DNA from 3 places in the Paenibacillus sp. FSL R5-0517 genome. Region 2 is predicted to be linked to each of the others. Evidence: riboswitches for the same ligand, from Rfam matches in the RefSeq annotation. Region 2 holds a riboswitch; each other region holds the start of a gene.

Region 1 (6,331 bases), 3.1 Mb from region 2:
TTGCTTGGCGTAGGTAAACCGCGGATTACCATGATCAGTGTGGCAGCAGGTGTTGTGGTCAAACTGGTTGCAAGTCTGATCCTTGCACCGATGTTTGGCATATACGGCATCATTATTGCTACCGCCCTTTGTTTCCTGGTTATCACGTACCTGAATCTGCGGGTCCTTCGCAAAATCGTTGATTTCTCCATCATGGGAGATCGTTGGAAAGGTTTTATCATTACAGTGTTGCTTGCAGCTGGTGTAGGATTTGCAACGAACTGGATGGGGAATACGATCTTTGGACTGTTCCTGCCAGCGCGTGTATCCTTCTTGTTTACCTGCCTTGTGGTTGGTGTGCTTGTTGTGGTGGTGTATCTGGTTCTCATGGTTGTACTGCGTGTATTACGCAAGGACGAGCTGGGCAGTTACCCCCGTATTCTGCAAAAAATTCTTCGTCCACTTATGCGTCTTCAACGTGGAGCCGGGCAAAGAGGTTAAAAATACAAGGAGCATCACTCAAGCTCCAATATGTTGTGAACATCGGATAATAAATAAATAAAAGTTCATGAATAAAAGCTCTGTCTGCTATTAAGCGGACAGGGCTTTTTGTATGGCTAAGGTGAGCTGCGTGACTGCGTTATATATTAGCCCAGCAAACGAGAATTAGCGGTACATTGGGAAATTCACATCATCCGGCTTTACCTGCTCCATATGATCTTCAGCATTAGTGTGTGATGGCTTTCGCATCATGAGCCAGTGCTGTTTTCAACATCCCATACCGATGTTCGTGACTCATCTCAAACAGCCATGGCCGGCGCGGTGCTGTTAGATAACCGAGACAATCCCGAGTCTGAAGCCAGTCTTGTCTGGTAATCGGTTCATAAGGCGTGTCGCCCCATACGGATAGCAGTTCCGGACTATATAATCGTTGCCCTTCTGGAAGCCATTCTTCATCAAGTAGCGCTTGCGCGTATAATGTATGATCACCTGCCTCTTCTTCACGATGGGTAAACAGGCCAGGCCAATATTCGGCCCGTGATCCACGATGGGGAACCGAACGTGCGAACGCCAACACTTGTGTGTGGACTTGCTCCACCCCAAATAACAGAGCATATAGGCCTTTGCCAAACATGATCCGCTCATCCAACTTGCCAAAATGTTCAATGACGCGTCCTGCGAGGCCTGCTCCCCGACCAAGAGGAAAGATAATATGATTAAGCCCCGCCAAATTATGCAGATGGAATGCGGCTTTGGAGAGTACTTCTTTTTGAAAATAAGGATGCTGCACGACCCGGCTCTCGATATAATTCTGCTCATTAATAATTAATGCCACACTAAGCAGTGAACTGCACCGTTCCAGCCAAAAGCGTTCCCAAAACGGCGTCATAAACGCAGATACGTGAAAGTGTGACAAGAGATGAAAACAGCTTCGTCCAATCCGGCGACTGTTCATATACAGCTGTAGCTGGGGATATGCATCCTGGAAAATGAGTGCATTGCATCGCTCCAGCAGCCGATACATATGCTCGCGATCGCTCTGATTCTGCAGATTATGCATTAAGTCACTCTGAAGATCTGTCATGTGATATCCGCCGTTGCGAGAGACCATATGCGCCAGCAGAGCCCAATGCAGTTCAGGGTATTGCTCATAACATTCCAGATAGGCTGACGTGCGGGTAACATTACTTCGGTTATGCTCCTGGGTCAGTGTCTTGATCTCTTCCAGAATGATGCAATCTTCTTCACAGACGAGTGCGCTTTGAACCTGGTCCGCGCGTACAAAAGACTTGCTGCTGGCAGGTAACAGACGCTCTACCTCAGACTGTATGGCAGCTGCCGTATCGGTATCCCACTCGATGTCACGCAATGGGTGACGAAGCTGTGCTGAGGCTTGCCATGCAGCCTGTTTGCCACGCCAGATTTCCCGGGCAGCACCCGGAATGGAACGGACAATCTGCAAGAGGGATCCGTGATGCTGTTCGCTGGAAGGATCGGTTCTGGTGGAAGTCATGATGTGACATCCTTTCATGATGTTCTGGGTTTAAATTCACAGACCATGTGGTTTATTCTAAGTATGCACTGATTATTTGACTTCCACTCGCCAATTTGCTTCACTTAGGATAAGACAAGGTACAGAAAGGGAGATGAACCGAATGGAACAGATTACTTCCAAACCGGCTTTTGATGTAGCCATCCAATCCCCACGTTTGACGATTGCCGTATTCAAGGCAGACTGGTGTGGTGACTGCAAATACATCGATCCGTTTATGCCTGAGGTTGAAGAGAAATATGCACGTGAACTGACATTGATTGAGGTCGACGTGGATCAGGTTGGAACGGTTAGTGAAGAGCAGAATATTCTTGGCATTCCGAGCTTTGTGGCGTATACAGATGGGCGCGAACTCGTACGGTACGTGAACAAGCTGCGCAAGTCGAGAGAAGAGATTGAGCAGTTCCTAGATCGCGCAGTTGAAGTGTACAACACGATCCATAAATAAAGTTATATAAGTTATATTTACACTGCCACTACGATGCCAGAATAACCTTCTGATCGCTGTTATTGTGTAAATGTTTCATTGAACTTATATAAAAGTATGACAGGTTCATGTTGTAAAAGGGTATACTAGATGAAACGCCATTTCTCTTGAAATAGGGAAATGGCGTTTGTGTGTTCGACACGTTTCTATGTTAGAAATTTGATGTACATATCCCCAGTGACCTATGGGTCATTATTTCATCAGACGTTAACATTTTGTCACAAAGCGCGGACGTCAATGAACATTTTATCCGGTATAATGAATTTAGTTGTGAAATAAGTGTCAAAGTATCGAAACAAGCGGAGAATATTCTTCGCCATCTTAAACCAACAGCGGGTGAGAAAAAATTGAAACACTTAACTTTATTTAAATGGTTAACCGTATTAACCTGTCTTGTCATGTTTCTGGCCACTTTTGGTGGAGGCATCGTAACCAAAACGGAATCGGGCCTTGGCTGCGGAACGGAATGGCCTTTATGTAACGGGAAACTCGTTCCGGCACATACTGTGGCTTCACTTATTGAATATTCCCATCGCGCTGTAAGCGCACTGGCTGGATTGTTGTCCATTGCCTCGTTTGTTGCTTTTCTGCTGTTTGGCAAGTCACGTCGTGACCTGCAATTGTTTTCTTTCTTAACCCTGGTATTTGTTATCGTGCAGGGAATCATGGGGGCTTTTGCCGTTGTCTTCTCCCAATCTTCAGCAGTCATGGCACTGCATTTCGGCTTTGCACTGATTGCTTTTGCCAGTTCCCTGATGATGGCGCTGGGCATAAGGCAGGAGGCAAAAGATGGCGGATTGGAGCGCCTGAATAAATACCCTCGGGTGAGTAAAAAATTCAGGAATCTGGTCTGGTTCTCCACTATTTACACATATCTCGTGGTATACACGGGTGCATTTGTGAGCCACACGAATTCTGCTGGCGGATGTTCCGGATTTCCGCTCTGTAACGGGCAGATCATCCCTGAGCTCTCAGGAGGGGTAGCGGTTGCTTTTGCTCACCGTGCAGCAGCAGCGTCGCTCGTCATTGTTATTGCAATTCTGGGTCATTTCGCTTACCGTAATCATCCGGACAACAAGGAAATGCGTACCCTTGGCGTGGTATCCGTTGTTCTCATCCTGATGCAAGTCGTGATTGGTATTTTCATGATGGTGACAATGAACCGCCCGGAAGTATATATGTTCGTAGCTCTCGCTCATATGCTGGATATCGCCATATTGTTCGGAGTTTTAACGTATATGAGTTTCCTGGTGTACAAGCTACATCGACCGGTTAATCGGTTCTAGATACAGATACAGTTCTCTTGAAGGTACTCGGCCTAATATGAAAGTCCACCATCCAGTGATGTACATCATTGGACAGGTGGACTTTGTTTGATGTCAGGGGGATCAGGGCAACCTATGGCAAGCAGCAATTACGGAATGGATGAAGTGTTACGGTGATGAAATGTTGATTCGGAAAAGAGGAGGTTAAATATGCTGCGAACGTTGTTGGGGGAAAAACCGCGTATAAACGAAGGTAAATTGAAGGAAGCGATGGACTCCATGGCGCATACACTTGAGCTCTTTCAGCGGCAAATGCATGTGGATCATGATCCCACGCATGACTATCGGAAACTGTATGTGTGGACTCAGGGACTCATCTCCTCACTGGATGAACTGGAGCAAAGCAGCTTCGCTGCAGCTCATTTTCGCAAAAAGGTCGTTGCAGGCTCAACGGACGACATGACGCCGACTGAAAAAGCTGAGTATGCCCGATATGTGTATTTCTACAAAGATGGCTTCATCCGCTGCTTTGCCATTTTGGATAAAGTCGGGACCGTATTGAATGAAATATTCCAGCTGAATACTTCAAATACAAAAGCGCATTTTTCTTATTTTACGGTGTTAAGGCAGTTCGATTTTGCGAGGGAGCATCATGATCTTGCATTGAAATTAATTCAGATCAAGGACTCATATCGGGAGCCGATGAGCAAGCTGCGCAAACGACGTAATATGGAAATTCACTACATGAACTCGGAAATGCACGATGACCTGTGGCAGTTACACCAGACCTTGCAAGGTAAAGTAAAGTTGGAGGATCTGAATCAGCATGTGCAGGAAATGCGTCAGGGCGTGGATATGGTCTGTGAAACGTTAACAGCCTCTTATCGTTATATCAATAAAATATGGCAAAGAAATAATTCCCTTTGACAAATCGGAATACTTGGAATATACTGAGTTTCAATTAGAGTGTTACAATGACGAATAATGAACTGATATTTCTCAAAAGTTACATTCACATTATAAAGCATGAACTACATGAACTTATAAAATCCTACAATAACATATTTCTTATCGAGAGCGGCGGAGGGACAGGCCCGATGAAGCCCGGCAACCGATTTGTAATGACATGATACATGTATCATTCGTTATAGATGTTAGGTGCTAATTCCTACAAAATGGTGCAAGGCACGATTTTGGCAGATGAGAAGGTATATTCTTTCACGTAAAGAGCCCTCTTTGTTTCTGCAAAGGGCTCTTTTTTGTACTTTAAGGGGAGTTTTCCTTTAGATCGGGTAAAGATACATGTAGGTGGTTGGAAAGGGGCAAGTGCGATTGATTGAATTAAAAGGATTAACCAAAACGTACGGCAAAGGAAAAAAGTCGACAACAGCGTTATCCGAGCTGAATTTGAACATCCAAAAGGGTGAAATCTACGGCGTTATTGGCCATTCCGGAGCGGGTAAAAGTACACTGATTCGCTGTATTAATTTGCTGGAGCGGCCTACGGAGGGTGAAGTATGGGTTGACGGGATCAATCTGACTGAACTGAGCAAAACCGAATTGCAGCAACAGAGACGCAAGATCGGGATGATTTTCCAACACTTCAATCTGTTATCCTCTGCAACGGTATATGATAATGTGGCTTTTCCACTAAAGCTTGTGAATACACCCAAGGATGCCATTGATCGCAAAGTGAAGGAAATGCTCAATCTCGTTGGTCTGGAGAACCATAGCAACAAATATCCAGCTCAATTATCAGGTGGACAGAAACAACGTGTGGGGATTGCCAGAGCACTTGCGAGTGATCCGAATGTACTTCTCTGTGATGAGGCTACTTCAGCGCTTGATCCGCAGACGACAAATTCAATTCTGAAGTTATTGCTCGACATTAACGAAAAGTACAACCTTACCATTGTGCTGATTACACATGAGATGCATGTCATTCAGAACATCTGTGATAAGGTGGCTGTCATTCATCAAGGTGGCATTGTGGAACAGGGACCTGTAACCGAAGTGTTCCTGAAGCCGCAGCATGCGATTACGCGGGACTTCATGATGCGTGACCATGAAGCTGGACTGGCTCTGGAAGAGACTGCTCTGGCAAATGCAGGCATTGAATTGCAGGCAGGTGTTGCATCGAAACTTGTGAAGATATCCTTTCTGGGGAACAAAACGTATGAAGCGATTTTGTCCAGGACGGTTCGCAAGACGGGTGTGGATTTTGCCATCCTGCAAGGGACAATCTCTACGATTAAACAGGTTCCTTATGGTCAGCTGACCGTTCGGTTCGAAGGTGATTCCAATGCGATTGATCGGACGATATCCGAATTGACCGCTGAGGGACTTGATGTGGAGGTGCTTCGTTAGATGGATTTTTCAACAGTTCGTTGGGAAGAGGTTGGTAAAGCTTCCATAGAGACACTGCAAATTTTGGGTGTATCAGGCCTATTCACCGTTATCTTTGGTTTACCACTCGGAGTTCTGCTGTTTATGACAGCCCGATCTGCTTCGATCAAGTCACGGACGGTGTACATTATATTGTCCTTG
Region 2 (6,331 bases):
CTCAATCCGTGCTTCAATTCGGTCACCTACGGTGAAATAATTATCAACAATCAAGTCAACCAGCAAATAGAGCAGACGATCCGGTGTACTGATTTCCTGTTCCCACAGGATTGGTTTCAGTGTGCGCAATTCGCTGACCTTTTGCTTCGTAACACTAATAATAAAATGTCTGCCAAGGAACAAGTTGACTGCACGCAGAAAAATCTCTTCATCATCGAAACGTATGCTATTGATTACAATAAAATAATGGTTCTCATAAATTTCAATCTTCGGACGTTGTTCTTCGTCACTAAGACAGTCTTCCACAGCCAGATCATGCATCAAGAACAGCGGTTGAAGTACCGCCAAATCGTCTACATCTGCATCAATCCAGTAAAATCCTTCCGCTGGTGGAGTCAGCGCCTGCTGAATATCGTCCACCGGAATAAACACACCGTTGTTTACCAACCGGATTTTCATCGTTAATCTACTCCTTCTGCACCCGCCAACTCGGCGGATATTATCATTATGGGCGCAAAAAGAACAAATCAGCCGGTCGGCAGCGGAGCCTGGAGATCAGGGCTGCGTTCACTATATAATCAAACGGAAGTCACGTCCCGCTGCCGGCATGCTGATGTCAATTCTCTATGCAGTTTGTCGGAATTCGGCTGCCAGTCAGGCCTCGGGTCGCCATCCATTTAATATGTCACCTCTCACATAAGGGTTTATAACACCTTGTTTAGTATACCGCTGGTACAAGGTGCTTTCAAGCGCAAAAATGTGTCTATTTCGCGCCCTGAGGCAGTGTATGACAACGGATGAAGAACGGTTCCGATCTGGACAGCAGACAGAGAACTGCACCTTGACGTAAGGGCATTAATGTAATAAAGTAGACGGTGAACCATATTAAATTACAATCTAATACAGCGAAATCTTATCAAGAGTAGGTGGAGGGACTGGCCCGATGAAACCCGGCAACCGGCGGTATACCGCACGGTGCTAATTCTTGCAGCGACCTAGTGTCAAGTGGCACTGTTGTAACTGAGAGATGAGAGAGGCGCATATCTATTTACATATGACCTTTCTCGAAATCCGAGGAAGGTCTTTGTCATATGCCCCGACTTCTCAGCAGTGATTTTCGCTAAGGAACTTGAGGTTGTTTGTAACGTTGGATGAAAGAGCAATTCAATGTTTTTACAAGCTCAAGGCAGTCTGTCACTGTATTGATATGAAGACATCAAGCCAGTGGCAGTTGCATCTATCTATGCACAAGGAGGAGTTAGACTTACCATGCCAATCAAAATTCCGGATACTTTACCAGCAAAAGAAGTACTTGAAGGAGAGAATATCTTCGTCATGGATGAAACTTCTGCATACCAGCAGGATATTCGTCCACTCCGTATCGCTATATTAAACCTGATGCCGACAAAGGAAACGACCGAAACACAATTGCTTCGTCTGGTCGGAAACACGCCTATTCAGGTGGATGTTGTTCTCGTACACCCCAAATCCCATACGTCGAAGAATACGTCTCAGGAGTATTTGGATCTGTTCTATAAAACCTTCGACGAGATTGAACACCGACGTTTCGATGGCATGATTATTACGGGTGCCCCGGTGGAACAGATGGATTTCGAAGACGTGAACTATTGGAATGAGATCCAGGAGATCTTCGAATGGACCAAAACCAATGTGACTTCAACCCTCCACATATGTTGGGCTTCCCAAGCAGGTTTATACCATCATTTTGATGTGCCGAAAGTACCACTTGATGAAAAGTGCTTTGGCGTTTTCCCACATACGATCAATAAACCACATGTTCCATTGTTGCGTGGATTTGATGAAGTATTCAACGTTCCACATTCCCGTCATACGGAAGTGAGACGCGAAGATATTGAAAAGAATGAAAATTTAGAGATTTTGGCTGAATCCGAGGAAGCGGGTATCTTCCTGGTTGCGACCAAAGACGGCAAACAAATTTTTGCCACAGGTCATGCCGAGTACGACCCGTTCTCATTAAAGTGGGAGTATGACCGGGATGTAGCCAAAGGATTGGATATTGCATTGCCTAGACACTATTATCCAAATAACGATCCTTCCCGTGTGCCACCGGCTACCTGGCGCGCTCATGCCAACTTATTATTCTCTAACTGGCTCAATTACTATGTGTATCAAGAAACACCTTACGATATTGGCCCGCAAATCTAATCGAGATTACAGGAGGATGCAGCAATGGAAGACAACAACAAGTTGAAAATTGAAAGCCGCTTAGCACAAATAGGGTCCATCAATGAACCGGTAACAGGCGCCATTAACTTTCCGATCTATCAATCCACTGCGTTTCGCCACCCGAAGCTAGGACAAAGCACGGGGTTTGATTATATTCGTACGACGAATCCAACCCGTAAAGTGTTGGAAGAAGCGGCTGCAGCGCTGGAGTCCGGTGATGCAGGGTTTGCCTGTAGCTCGGGTATGGCCGCCCTGCAAACGATTTTTGCCATGTTTGGTCAAGGAGATCATCTTATAGTATCGCTGGATCTGTATGGTGGAACCTATCGCCTGCTCGAACGCATTTTGTCCCGTTTCGGTGTAACCGCAAGTTATGTGGACACGAATGACCTGGCAGCACTGGAGAAGGTTCGTCAGCCAAATACCAAAGCCGTATTTATTGAGACACCTACCAATCCATTGATGATGATCACAGATGTGGAAGCCGTTGCTTCCTGGGCGAAAAAGTACAGCCTGTTGACCATTGTTGACAACACGTTGTTGACTCCATTTTTCCAACGTCCGATTGAACTGGGTGCCGATATCATCATTCATAGCGCTACCAAATATCTGGGCGGACACAATGATGTGCTGGCCGGACTAATTATAACCAAGGGTGAGGCATTATCTGCAGAGATGGCGTTCCTGCATAATTCCATTGGAGCGGTATTGTCTCCAAGTGACTCCTACCAGTTGATGAAAGGGATGAAAACGCTGGCTCTTCGCATGGAGCGTCATGAATACAATGCGCTTACCATTGCCAAATACTTGCTTGAGCATCCAGCGGTGGGTGAAGTGTATCATCCAGGCCTGTCCGATCATCCGGGGTATGAGGTGCAGAATAAACAATCCACAGGTAACACAGGTATTTTCTCTTTTAAAGTAAAGGATGCACGTTACGTTGAACCATTGCTGCGTCATATCAAACTGATTGCTTTTGCCGAAAGTCTCGGTGGAGTGGAATCACTCATGACCTACCCAGCGGTACAAACGCATGCGGATATTCCGCTTGAAATCCGTGATGCTGTAGGTGTCGATGACCGACTGCTCCGGTTCTCTGTAGGCATTGAACATGCGGATGATCTGATTGCAGATCTTGGCAATGCTCTGACAGCTGCACAACAGGAAGTTGAAGGAGGCGTGCACTCATGAGTGAGTCCAACAACAAGCCCAATTCTGAATTGAAATTTGATACCAAATTGCTTCATTTTGGTGATGAAATTGACAAAACAACTGGAGCCTCCAGTGTGCCAATCTATCAAGCCTCAACCTTCCATCATTTTGATATCTTCAATCCGCCTCAACATGATTACAGTCGTTCGGGTAATCCGACACGTCAGGCTCTGGAAGATTACATCACACTGCTGGAGGGCGGAGCGCGAGGATTCGCCTATTCATCGGGGATGGCTGCGATCTCCAGCGTGTTCATGATGTTCTCCGCAGGGGATCACATGATTGTAACGGAAGATGTATATGGAGGCACGTATCGGTTGCTTACTTCGATATTAAGCCGTATGCAGATTGAGACGACTTTTGTGGACATGACCAATATAGATGAAGTAAAAGCGGCGCTCAAGCCGAACACCAAGGCAGTTTATATGGAAACACCGTCCAACCCTACTCTGCGTATTACGGATATCGCTGCCGTAACTGACTGGTCGAAGGAACATGACCTGATCACGATTCTGGATAACACCTTTATGACACCGTACTATCAGCGTCCAATTGAGCTTGGTGTGGATATCGTCGTACATAGTGCTACCAAGTTCCTAGGGGGGCATAGTGATGTGTTAGCAGGCTTAGCAGTTGCTCGCACGGAATCACTTGGCGTACAACTGAAACAGTTGCAAAATGGACTTGGAACTGTACTCGGGGCACAAGAATCCTGGCTTCTGATGCGCGGGATGAAAACCTTGGGGGCTCGTATGGCTCATAGTGAACGGAGTACAGCCAGACTTGCGGCATGGCTTAATGAGCGCAGTGATATTACCGCTGTCTTTTACCCTGGACTGGAGGATCATCCGGGCCGCGAGGCACATGAGCGCCAGTCAACAGGATATGGAGCTGTCGTTTCATTTGACGTCGGTTCAGGAGATCGTGCAAAAGCAGTTCTTAACCGGGTGAAGCTACCCATTGTTGCTGTAAGCCTGGGAGCTGTCGAGAGTATTCTGTCCTACCCAGCGATGATGTCTCATGCAGCAATGCCGGCTGAGGTTCGCCGGGACCGTGGCATTACAGACGGGTTGCTGCGTTTCTCGGTAGGTCTGGAAGATATCGAAGATCTGATTGTAGATTTGGAACAAGCACTTCAGGAATCCTAACAAAAGGGAGTGTCCAAATACCCTTATGAGTATCACTTAAGTTCGGATAAATTCCATTCCATATGTAAAAATTTTTACTTATTTTTAAAGCACCTGTACATAAGGTGCTTTTTTTCACATGTAACCTGTGTTACGATATGTGGAGTACAGAAATGCGATGTTGCCACCAGAACTTGCTTCTTTTGAACAAGTTGGGACGGATCGTTATATAATTTCTCTTCATGAGGGAGGCTTTTTTACGATGAGTACGGTAGACCGTATCTTAGATAAAGCCCTTCGGGGCGAACGTTTGGACTTGGAAGACACGATTCAGTTATTTGAATCCAATGAAGTGGACAAAATCGGGGCAGCTGCTAATGTCGTTATGAAACGCATGCACCCTGAGCCATACAGAACATTTGTAATTGGGCGTAACGTCAACTACACGAACGTGTGTGATGTGTACTGCCGTTTTTGTGCTTTCTATCGCAGACCTGGTTCAGATGAAGGTTATGTGCTTCCAGATGAAGTTATTTTCCAGAAGATTCAGGAAACGGAAGATGTGAATGGTACCGAAATTTTGATGCAAGGTGGTACGAATCCAAACTTGCCTTTCAGCTATTATACAGACCTGTTGAAAGCCATCAAGGAGCGTTTCCCGAACATCACGATGCACTCGTTCTCACCTGCTGAGATTATGAAAATGGTTGAAGTCTCCGATGGCCTTACATTGGAAGAGGTTGTTCGTGCTATACACGAAGCTGGACTGGATTCCTTGCCTGGCGGCGGCGCTGAAATTCTGGATGACCGTACACGCCGGAAAATCAGCCGTTTGAAAGGTTCATGGCGGGATTGGATGGACGTTATGCAAACTGCACACCGCATCGGCATGAATACCACGGCAACGATGGTTATCGGCCTTGGTGAATCGATGGAAGAGCGTGCTTTACACTTGCTCCGTGTACGTGAAGCTCAGGATGAATGTATTGCGAACAAGTATGATTCCGAAGGTTTCCTGGCGTTCATTCCTTGGACTTTCCAGCCAGACAATACCAACCTTAAGCTGGAGCGTCAGACGCCGGAAGAGTACTTGAAGACTGTAGCCATCAGCCGACTGGTGCTTGATAATATTAAGAACATTCAATCCTCTTGGGTAACCATGGGTCCTGAGATCGGTAAGAAGTCGCTTGAATTTGGATGTAATGACTTCGGCAGCACCATGATTGAAGAGAACGTTGTATCTGCTGCAGGTGCAACTTACAAAGTGAACATTGAATCCATTTTACGTTTGATTCGAGAGGCCGGTTATATTCCCGCACAACGTAACACCCGTTACGACATCTTGCGCATGTTCGATGAAGAGAATACCGTGCATGAAGATTTCGTAATGCAGAACTAATTATAATATTTGTATACCACTTCCATATATGCTGATCGTTAGATGAGTATTAATGAAGCAAGCCCGCTGACTACTCCCTCTGGAGGAACGGCGGGCTTTTTGATTTTTTCTGGAGATTGAGGTCATTAAACAGTACATGTTACGCAATTGGCGATATTTTATATTGTAATTGAACTGTTACAATGAAAAGGAACTTGTGTAGTCAGACATGTTGGAAGGGGCAAACCAATGAAGAGAAGAACACTTGGAAAGACCGAACTGAACGTTCCTGTATTGAGCTTTGGAGCATCCTCACTTGGCTCTGTATTTCGTGACATTGACCGGGAAGAGGGAATTCGCACTGTACATGCTGCTGTAGATGCCGGAATGAATTACATAGACGTTT
Region 3 (6,331 bases), 2.9 Mb from region 2:
CGTGCAACTTCCACTGATCCTGCATTGGGGTGGAATGATACTGTTCGCCTGCCTAAGCATCGTTGCAGCAGGTCTTGGCTCATGGTTCTCTTCCCAGATCATTCGGGAAACATCGCCACGTATGCTGGTTATCGAATAATCTAATAAGGATTCTCTAACATTATAAAAAAGCCCTTCCACACCTCTATAGGATGTGAAAGGGCTTCTCATAATGATATGATTTATTTTCGCCACTTCTTCGCAAGCTCGTCAATCTGATGCGGTGTTGTACGGCAGCAGCCGCCAATAATCCGTGCACCCGCAGCAACCCACTGTTCCGAAGCATCACTCATACTGCCACAGGAACCCTGCCCACTCCACGTCTTCGTTGCTGCATCGTATACTTCCCCCGAGTTCGGATACACAATAACAGGTTTATCGCTGGCACGGCTCAAAATACTCACGGCTTCCGTCACCACTTCCATAGGAGCACAGTTCAGGCCAATCGCAGCAATCTGCGGCTCGGAGCCAAACGTCTGTGCACATGTCTTAAGCGGCGTACCTTCGCTGATGCTTGTCCCATCTTTTAATGAAAAGGATAGCCAGGCATAGGCATGAGGAAACTCCTTCAGCAAATCAACCAGCACCTGTGCTTCCTGCAAGGATGGTATGGTCTCAAAAGCCAAAATATCAGCACCCGCTTCAAGCAACGCGGCCATCCGCGGACGATGGAATGCAGCCAGCGTTTCATCTGATACACCGTAGTGACCGATGTACTCCGATCCATCAGCTAGATAAGCGCCGTAGGGTCCAACGGATGCAGCAACCAACGGTCGTGGCCGAGCCAAGCACCCGGTCCCCAAGACATCAGACGTTTGTTGTGCTGTTCCGAGGACCAGATCACCATCCAGTTTGGCTTCCGTATTATCAACTCCGTCTTCCTGCACTTCTGCCCATACGTCATCTCTCGCCTGTGCAGCCAGTTCCACCGTCTTGCGAATCAGGTCCAACGATGCTTGCTCGCCGATGCCTCTCTTGCGGAAGCCATCCACTGTCGCCTGATAACTGGATGTAATCGCACAGTCGGCTCCTGCTCGAAAATAATCCGTATGGACCTGAACAATAACATCCGGATTCTCAAGCAACACACGAGCAGACCATAATGGATCATCCAGATCACATCCATGCTGTTCGAGTTCCGTCGCCAGCGCTCCATCCAGAATCATGACCGGATGTTCACGAAGGATCTGTTCTATGGGGTTAGTCGGTTGTGTTTGTGTCATGTACTTGTCCTCTTTTCTTATTCACACGTTCTGTCAAATAATAAGCTGCGTAACATACTGCGATAAATGGAACCCCACAATACAGCGCAATTCGCTGTGTCGGGTCGAAGGCAATACCTATGCATGAAGCCAGGCATAATATAAATGAAACAATCGGTACCACCGGATACAGTGGTGTACGGTAGACCAGATCCTTGACCGCATGTCCTTCCCGGATATACTGTCTGCGGAACATGTACTGGGAAGCGCTGATGCTCATCCATACGGCAACGACAGCCAGACCTGATATGGAGACCAGCGTAATATACACCGTACCTGGCGCAATAATGCTGGACAGCAGAGCCAGTGCACCACCCACCATACTGATCAGAAGTGCATTCAGCGGTACCCCGCGCTTGGTCAATTTGGCAAACCACGGAGAGATCGTTCTTTTGTCAGCCAGAGACCAGAGCATCCGTGAAGATGCATAGAGGCCCGAATTGGCAGCAGAGAGAATCGCCGTCAGAATAACAAAGTTCATAATATCTGCAGCGTAGGGTACACCCACCCGCTCCATTACCGCTACAAAAGGACTTTCCAATACACTGGCGTCCGACATGGGCAGCAAGGCCGACAAGATAACAATCGTTCCGATGAAGAAAATAACCAAACGCCACAGTGTGGTATAAATAGCTTTGGGAATCGTCTTTTCTGGATTCTCCGTCTCCCCGGCGGCAATACCGATTAACTCAGTGCCTGAGAATGCAAAGTTAACAGCAAGCATAGTCATCAATATCGCTGTAGCCCCATGAGGGAACCACCCGGATGCGGTAATATTTGATAGAAATGGAGCCGGTTCAGCATCCGCCATGGGAATGAACCCAAACATGGCTGCACCACCGATAATAATGAAGATTACGATGGTAACTACTTTGACAGATGAGAACCAGAACTCGGATTCCGCAAAAAGTTTTACCGTTAAAGCATTGAACAAAAAGATCATCAGTGCAAAAAGTGCGCTCCATATCCATACATTTACCGATGGGAACCAACGCTGCATAAGCAGACCGGCGGCTGTGAATTCAGAGCCAAGCGCAACAGTCCAGGTTAACCAGTACAACCAAGCCACCGTGTAGCCTGTTGCTGGTCCAATATATCTTGCCGCATAACTATGAAATGCTCCCGTCTCTGGCATATGAACAGACAGTTCACCAAGACAGAGCATCACCAGATATACTACGATCGCTCCAATCAAGTAGGAAAGAATAGTTCCCAGTGGTCCCGCCTGCTGAATCGTATAACCCGAGCTCAGGAATAATCCCGTTCCAATGACGCCACCCAGAGAGAGCATGACCACATGCCGTGCCTGCATTTTCCGCTGAAAATGCCCTTTGTCGTTGTTGTTCTCCATACCTGCTGCTCCCTACTTCTTCATCCAGAAAAACAAAAAAGACCCACTCTTCCTAAAGAGTGCGCCGTTACTGACAAATAAAAACAAACGCTCCTATCTATCAGGCTGTTCACCCGCTGGAATTAGCACAGTATCCTTCAGATCTGTTGCTGAGGTTTCTAAGGGCCAGTCCCTCCACCTCTCTGGATAAGAAAATGATTTTTTATAAATATAGCGATTGATTATGAATGTGTCAATATTTATATCATAAATGGCACATCTCGCTATTCTGTGGAAGACCCTGGATTGGTAATAGTGGTCTTTACCTCATACGTGATCGGCACGGTACTGAAAATTTTATCCCAATCACCTTTGACTTTCTTCCATGTCTTTGGATGTTTAATACGCAAGCTGTCCCGAAAATCCGCTACATCGACTTTATAAGTATGCTGAAGTTTGTACAACACCTGACGAATCTGTTGTTCGGCCAGCTCAGCAAAATCCTTTTCCAATTCTCTTAGATATTCACCTTTTTCCTCTTCCTCGGGAGCGCGCCAATCCTCCATCAGCCAGCCTTCGGATTCAGTCTTCACATGGAATGAAATATCATTGCCGACCACCTTGGGAATAATTTTCACCTTTTTCTTCTTGATTTCATATACCACGGTGAATCCTTGCTTGTTATGTGTTTTTAAGACACCTCCTTTTTTTTTGGAATTGAGCCATGACAAACCCTCAAGATCTGTTTGACTAAGTTCTCCAATGAATTTCGTTGTTTTTCCATCAAAAATGCTACCTCCAGAGAACTTGTCCTCTCCATGGGAATTCAACACATTTTGCAGCAGAAAGCTGGAACCGGACTGCATCTGTGCATCTAACTTAGACAATAATACAGGATCCAATATTTTGTTGGACAAGTACGAATTGTTCGTAATTCCTGTGAGATAAAATGCCGGAATCCGAGACGGGTCCTGTGAAGTCAACACATCTAATGCAGAATGATGACTGATTAGCACCAGGCAGTTCGGTCGAATATCATTATCCCGTAGTACAAAATCAAGCAATTGGTCCAAACCATATTTTTTGGCAATATCCTTGGAAACGACGATAACTTTCAGATGATGTCCAATAAGTGGTCGATCCCGCCTTAACGCAAACTGACGGAAGATTTGCAACATGGAATCTCCACTGAGCTGTTCATTGGCATAGGATGTTTTGCCGGAAGAAGGAGAACCGGATTGCTGGCTCGATTGACTGTTGGAGAAGCCCGGAGCGATCTGCACCGTGGCAGTTACATAGTTCTTCTTAGGATATGAGCCTCCTTGAGCAGCGATGTCTTTCTCGAATTCCGTCTCTTTGCCGACATCGATTCCAAGACCAACATAGAGACTTAGATCCTCTATTTCCCGACTGCTCCAGCATCCGGACAGCGTCAATAGAATACAAAAGGCAGAAGCTAAACGTAAGAGCATACGGAATGGCATCATGCATGTTTGCCTCCTTTTTTGCGAATCAGACTTATCAACAGTAACACCATAGGAAGAATGCCAAATAAAAACACAGATGCATTACCCAGCATATCTCCAAGTGCAAAAGTATCATCCACCGTTTTGGGCATCATGGCTGTCACATAAATGAATGGAAGCAGACCATACATAATCCCCTTCATTTTTTTTGAACGGAACAAATCACGAATACCCACCGAAGCACAGTAATGTGTGATCGCGGTAGTCGAAAAAATCTGCATAATCCAAATGACCAGCAATAAGGATTCAAATCGTTCGAATATTAATCCCTGTATCTCGAAGCTTCTCACCAAATCCAGCGTTGGCCAGGTTCGAGTTTTGATTCCATCCAGGGACAGGCTACCTACAACCATGACAACCGTAATCAAATATATAATGGTGGATATAAGTATGCCCCAGCTCATCGCCTTATTGCTTTTCTTCGGATTTTTCATATAAGCAGTCATGATTAGCATCACCTCATACCCCGTATATGATAATAGAGAAGGCTTAAGTCCTTTGAAAACAGGCATAAGACCTTCGCCGAGCACTGGTCTAAGATTTCCAATCTCAAATAGCTGATTACTCAGCAGAATTTCAATGACAAATATAATGATTGTAATCGGTAGAATAATCTCGAACACCCGTATTATGACACCAAGTCCGCCTGAGATCATATATATACCGATCCACATGAAGACCATAACAATCGCCCATGTGGGCGTACGTTCAAGCAAATACATCCCTGTTACTTCAGCCATGACTCTAATTTCGAATGCGGCAATCACCATAAAATACATAATCATGGCAAATCCCAATATGTAAGCAATCCAGCTCCCCGTAATTTCACGGGTGAACTGGAATACCGTTTTCCCCGGAAATCTGCGACACAAGGTAACCAGAATAATGCCGACACCTGCAATAATCAGTCCCGACAGAATAATGGATATCCAGACATCCGGTGTTCCGACAGCCTTACTGGTCGTTCGAGGTAACGTCAGGATCCCGGCACCAAGCATGTAATTCACAATAATTATAACGGCCTGTGTCGTGGTTATCTTTTGTGGGGAGCCATTCACTTTAGTTCACCTCCAGAGCTTCTGTAGATGGAAAATTTGATTACTTTTTACGATCCTCATCGAGCGGATTTGTCATTTTGGGACGCATTCTCATCATGTTCAACGGAGCACGAATAACGAAATCCTTCCATTCATTGATGTGATAAGGGACGGCCGGAGCTACGTAAGGTACGCCAAAGCTTGAGAGCCGTGCCAGATGCGTGCACACAAGCAGGAAGAACATAACCACGCCATACAAACCAAGAACTGCGGCACTAAACATTGCGGCAAATCTCAGAATTCGCAGAGTTAGCCCTGCACTATAGACTGGAATGGTAAAGGAAGAGATCGCCGTAACCGCAACGACAATAACCAGGAATTGGCTTATGATTCCTGCTTGTACTGCTGCTTGTCCAATAATCAGACCTCCCACGATACCCATCGCTGGCGCAATCGGTTTAGGCAGCCGTATCCCTGCCTCTCTCAGAATTTCAATGGAAATTTCCATGATCAGTACTTCAATGATCGAAGGAAACGGTACCCCTGTCCGCGTTTCAATAATCGTCAGAACCAGCTTGGTCGGGATAAGACCAGGGTGGAACGAAATAAACGAAATATAGAGTGCAGGAGCGAGCAATGCCAGCATCGCAGCTACAAAACGCAGCATACGTAAAAAGGTTCCTGGAATCCAACGTTCATAATAATCTTCGGGAGATTGAAGCAGCATGCTAAAGGTCACGGGTACAACAAGTACAAATGGCGTTCCATCCAACAAAATAGCTACCCGACCTTCCAGCAAAGCACCCATTACCCGGTCAGGCCTCTCCGTATTTAGTACCTGTTGAAAAGGACTTAGGGTACTGTCTTCGATGAGTTGCTCCACATAGCCTGATTCCAGCATCGAATCCATATCCATCTCTTCGATTCGCTTACAGACTTCAGTAACGAGATTGGGATCGGCAATATCCTGAATATAGGCTATCGCCAATTCTTTTTTGATCCGTGAACCCACTTCAAACTTTTGAATAAAGAGACTCTGATCACTTCCGTAACGACGTAAAATGCCTGTGTTATCGCTTAATTGCTCTGTAAAACCAATCCGGGGCCCACGAATCAATCCCTCTGACAGAGGCTCAT

The links. Region 2 has a riboswitch for S-adenosylmethionine ahead of metA (homoserine O-succinyltransferase). Riboswitches for the same ligand answer to the same signal wherever they lie in the genome.
Region 1: another riboswitch for S-adenosylmethionine. It lies ahead of MKX40_RS25490 (methionine ABC transporter ATP-binding protein); the one in region 2 lies ahead of metA (homoserine O-succinyltransferase).
Region 3: another riboswitch for S-adenosylmethionine. It lies ahead of mmuP (S-methylmethionine permease); the one in region 2 lies ahead of metA (homoserine O-succinyltransferase).

Annotation. Positions count from the first base shown of each region.
Region 1 covers NZ_CP150235.1:5,720,366-5,726,696, reverse strand. Annotated here, with positions in the region: gene MKX40_RS25515 (polysaccharide biosynthesis protein) at 1-480, shown strand, start outside; gene MKX40_RS25510 (DUF2515 family protein) at 707-1,993, opposite strand; gene MKX40_RS25505 (thioredoxin family protein) at 2,136-2,480, shown strand; gene MKX40_RS25500 (heme A synthase) at 2,867-3,805, shown strand; gene MKX40_RS25495 (Cthe_2314 family HEPN domain-containing protein) at 3,995-4,711, shown strand; SAM riboswitch class I at 4,850-4,991, shown strand; gene MKX40_RS25490 (methionine ABC transporter ATP-binding protein) at 5,117-6,151, shown strand; gene MKX40_RS25485 (methionine ABC transporter permease) at 6,152-6,331, shown strand, end outside.
Region 2 covers NZ_CP150235.1:1,951,567-1,957,897, forward strand. Annotated here, with positions in the region: gene corA (magnesium/cobalt transporter CorA) at 1-459, opposite strand, end outside; SAM riboswitch class I at 911-1,034, shown strand; gene metA (homoserine O-succinyltransferase) at 1,270-2,187, shown strand; gene MKX40_RS08810 (PLP-dependent transferase) at 2,212-3,399, shown strand; gene MKX40_RS08815 (aminotransferase class I/II-fold pyridoxal phosphate-dependent enzyme) at 3,396-4,568, shown strand; gene mqnC (cyclic dehypoxanthinyl futalosine synthase) at 4,810-5,946, shown strand; gene MKX40_RS08825 (aldo/keto reductase) at 6,175-6,331, shown strand, end outside.
Region 3 covers NZ_CP150235.1:5,987,664-5,993,994, forward strand. Annotated here, with positions in the region: gene MKX40_RS26775 (FtsX-like permease family protein) at 1-139, shown strand, start outside; gene mmuM (homocysteine S-methyltransferase) at 222-1,262, opposite strand; gene mmuP (S-methylmethionine permease) at 1,240-2,652, opposite strand; SAM riboswitch class I at 2,743-2,845, opposite strand; gene MKX40_RS26790 (Ger(x)C family spore germination protein) at 2,916-4,118, opposite strand; gene MKX40_RS26795 (GerAB/ArcD/ProY family transporter) at 4,115-5,215, opposite strand; gene MKX40_RS26800 (spore germination protein) at 5,256-6,331, opposite strand, start outside.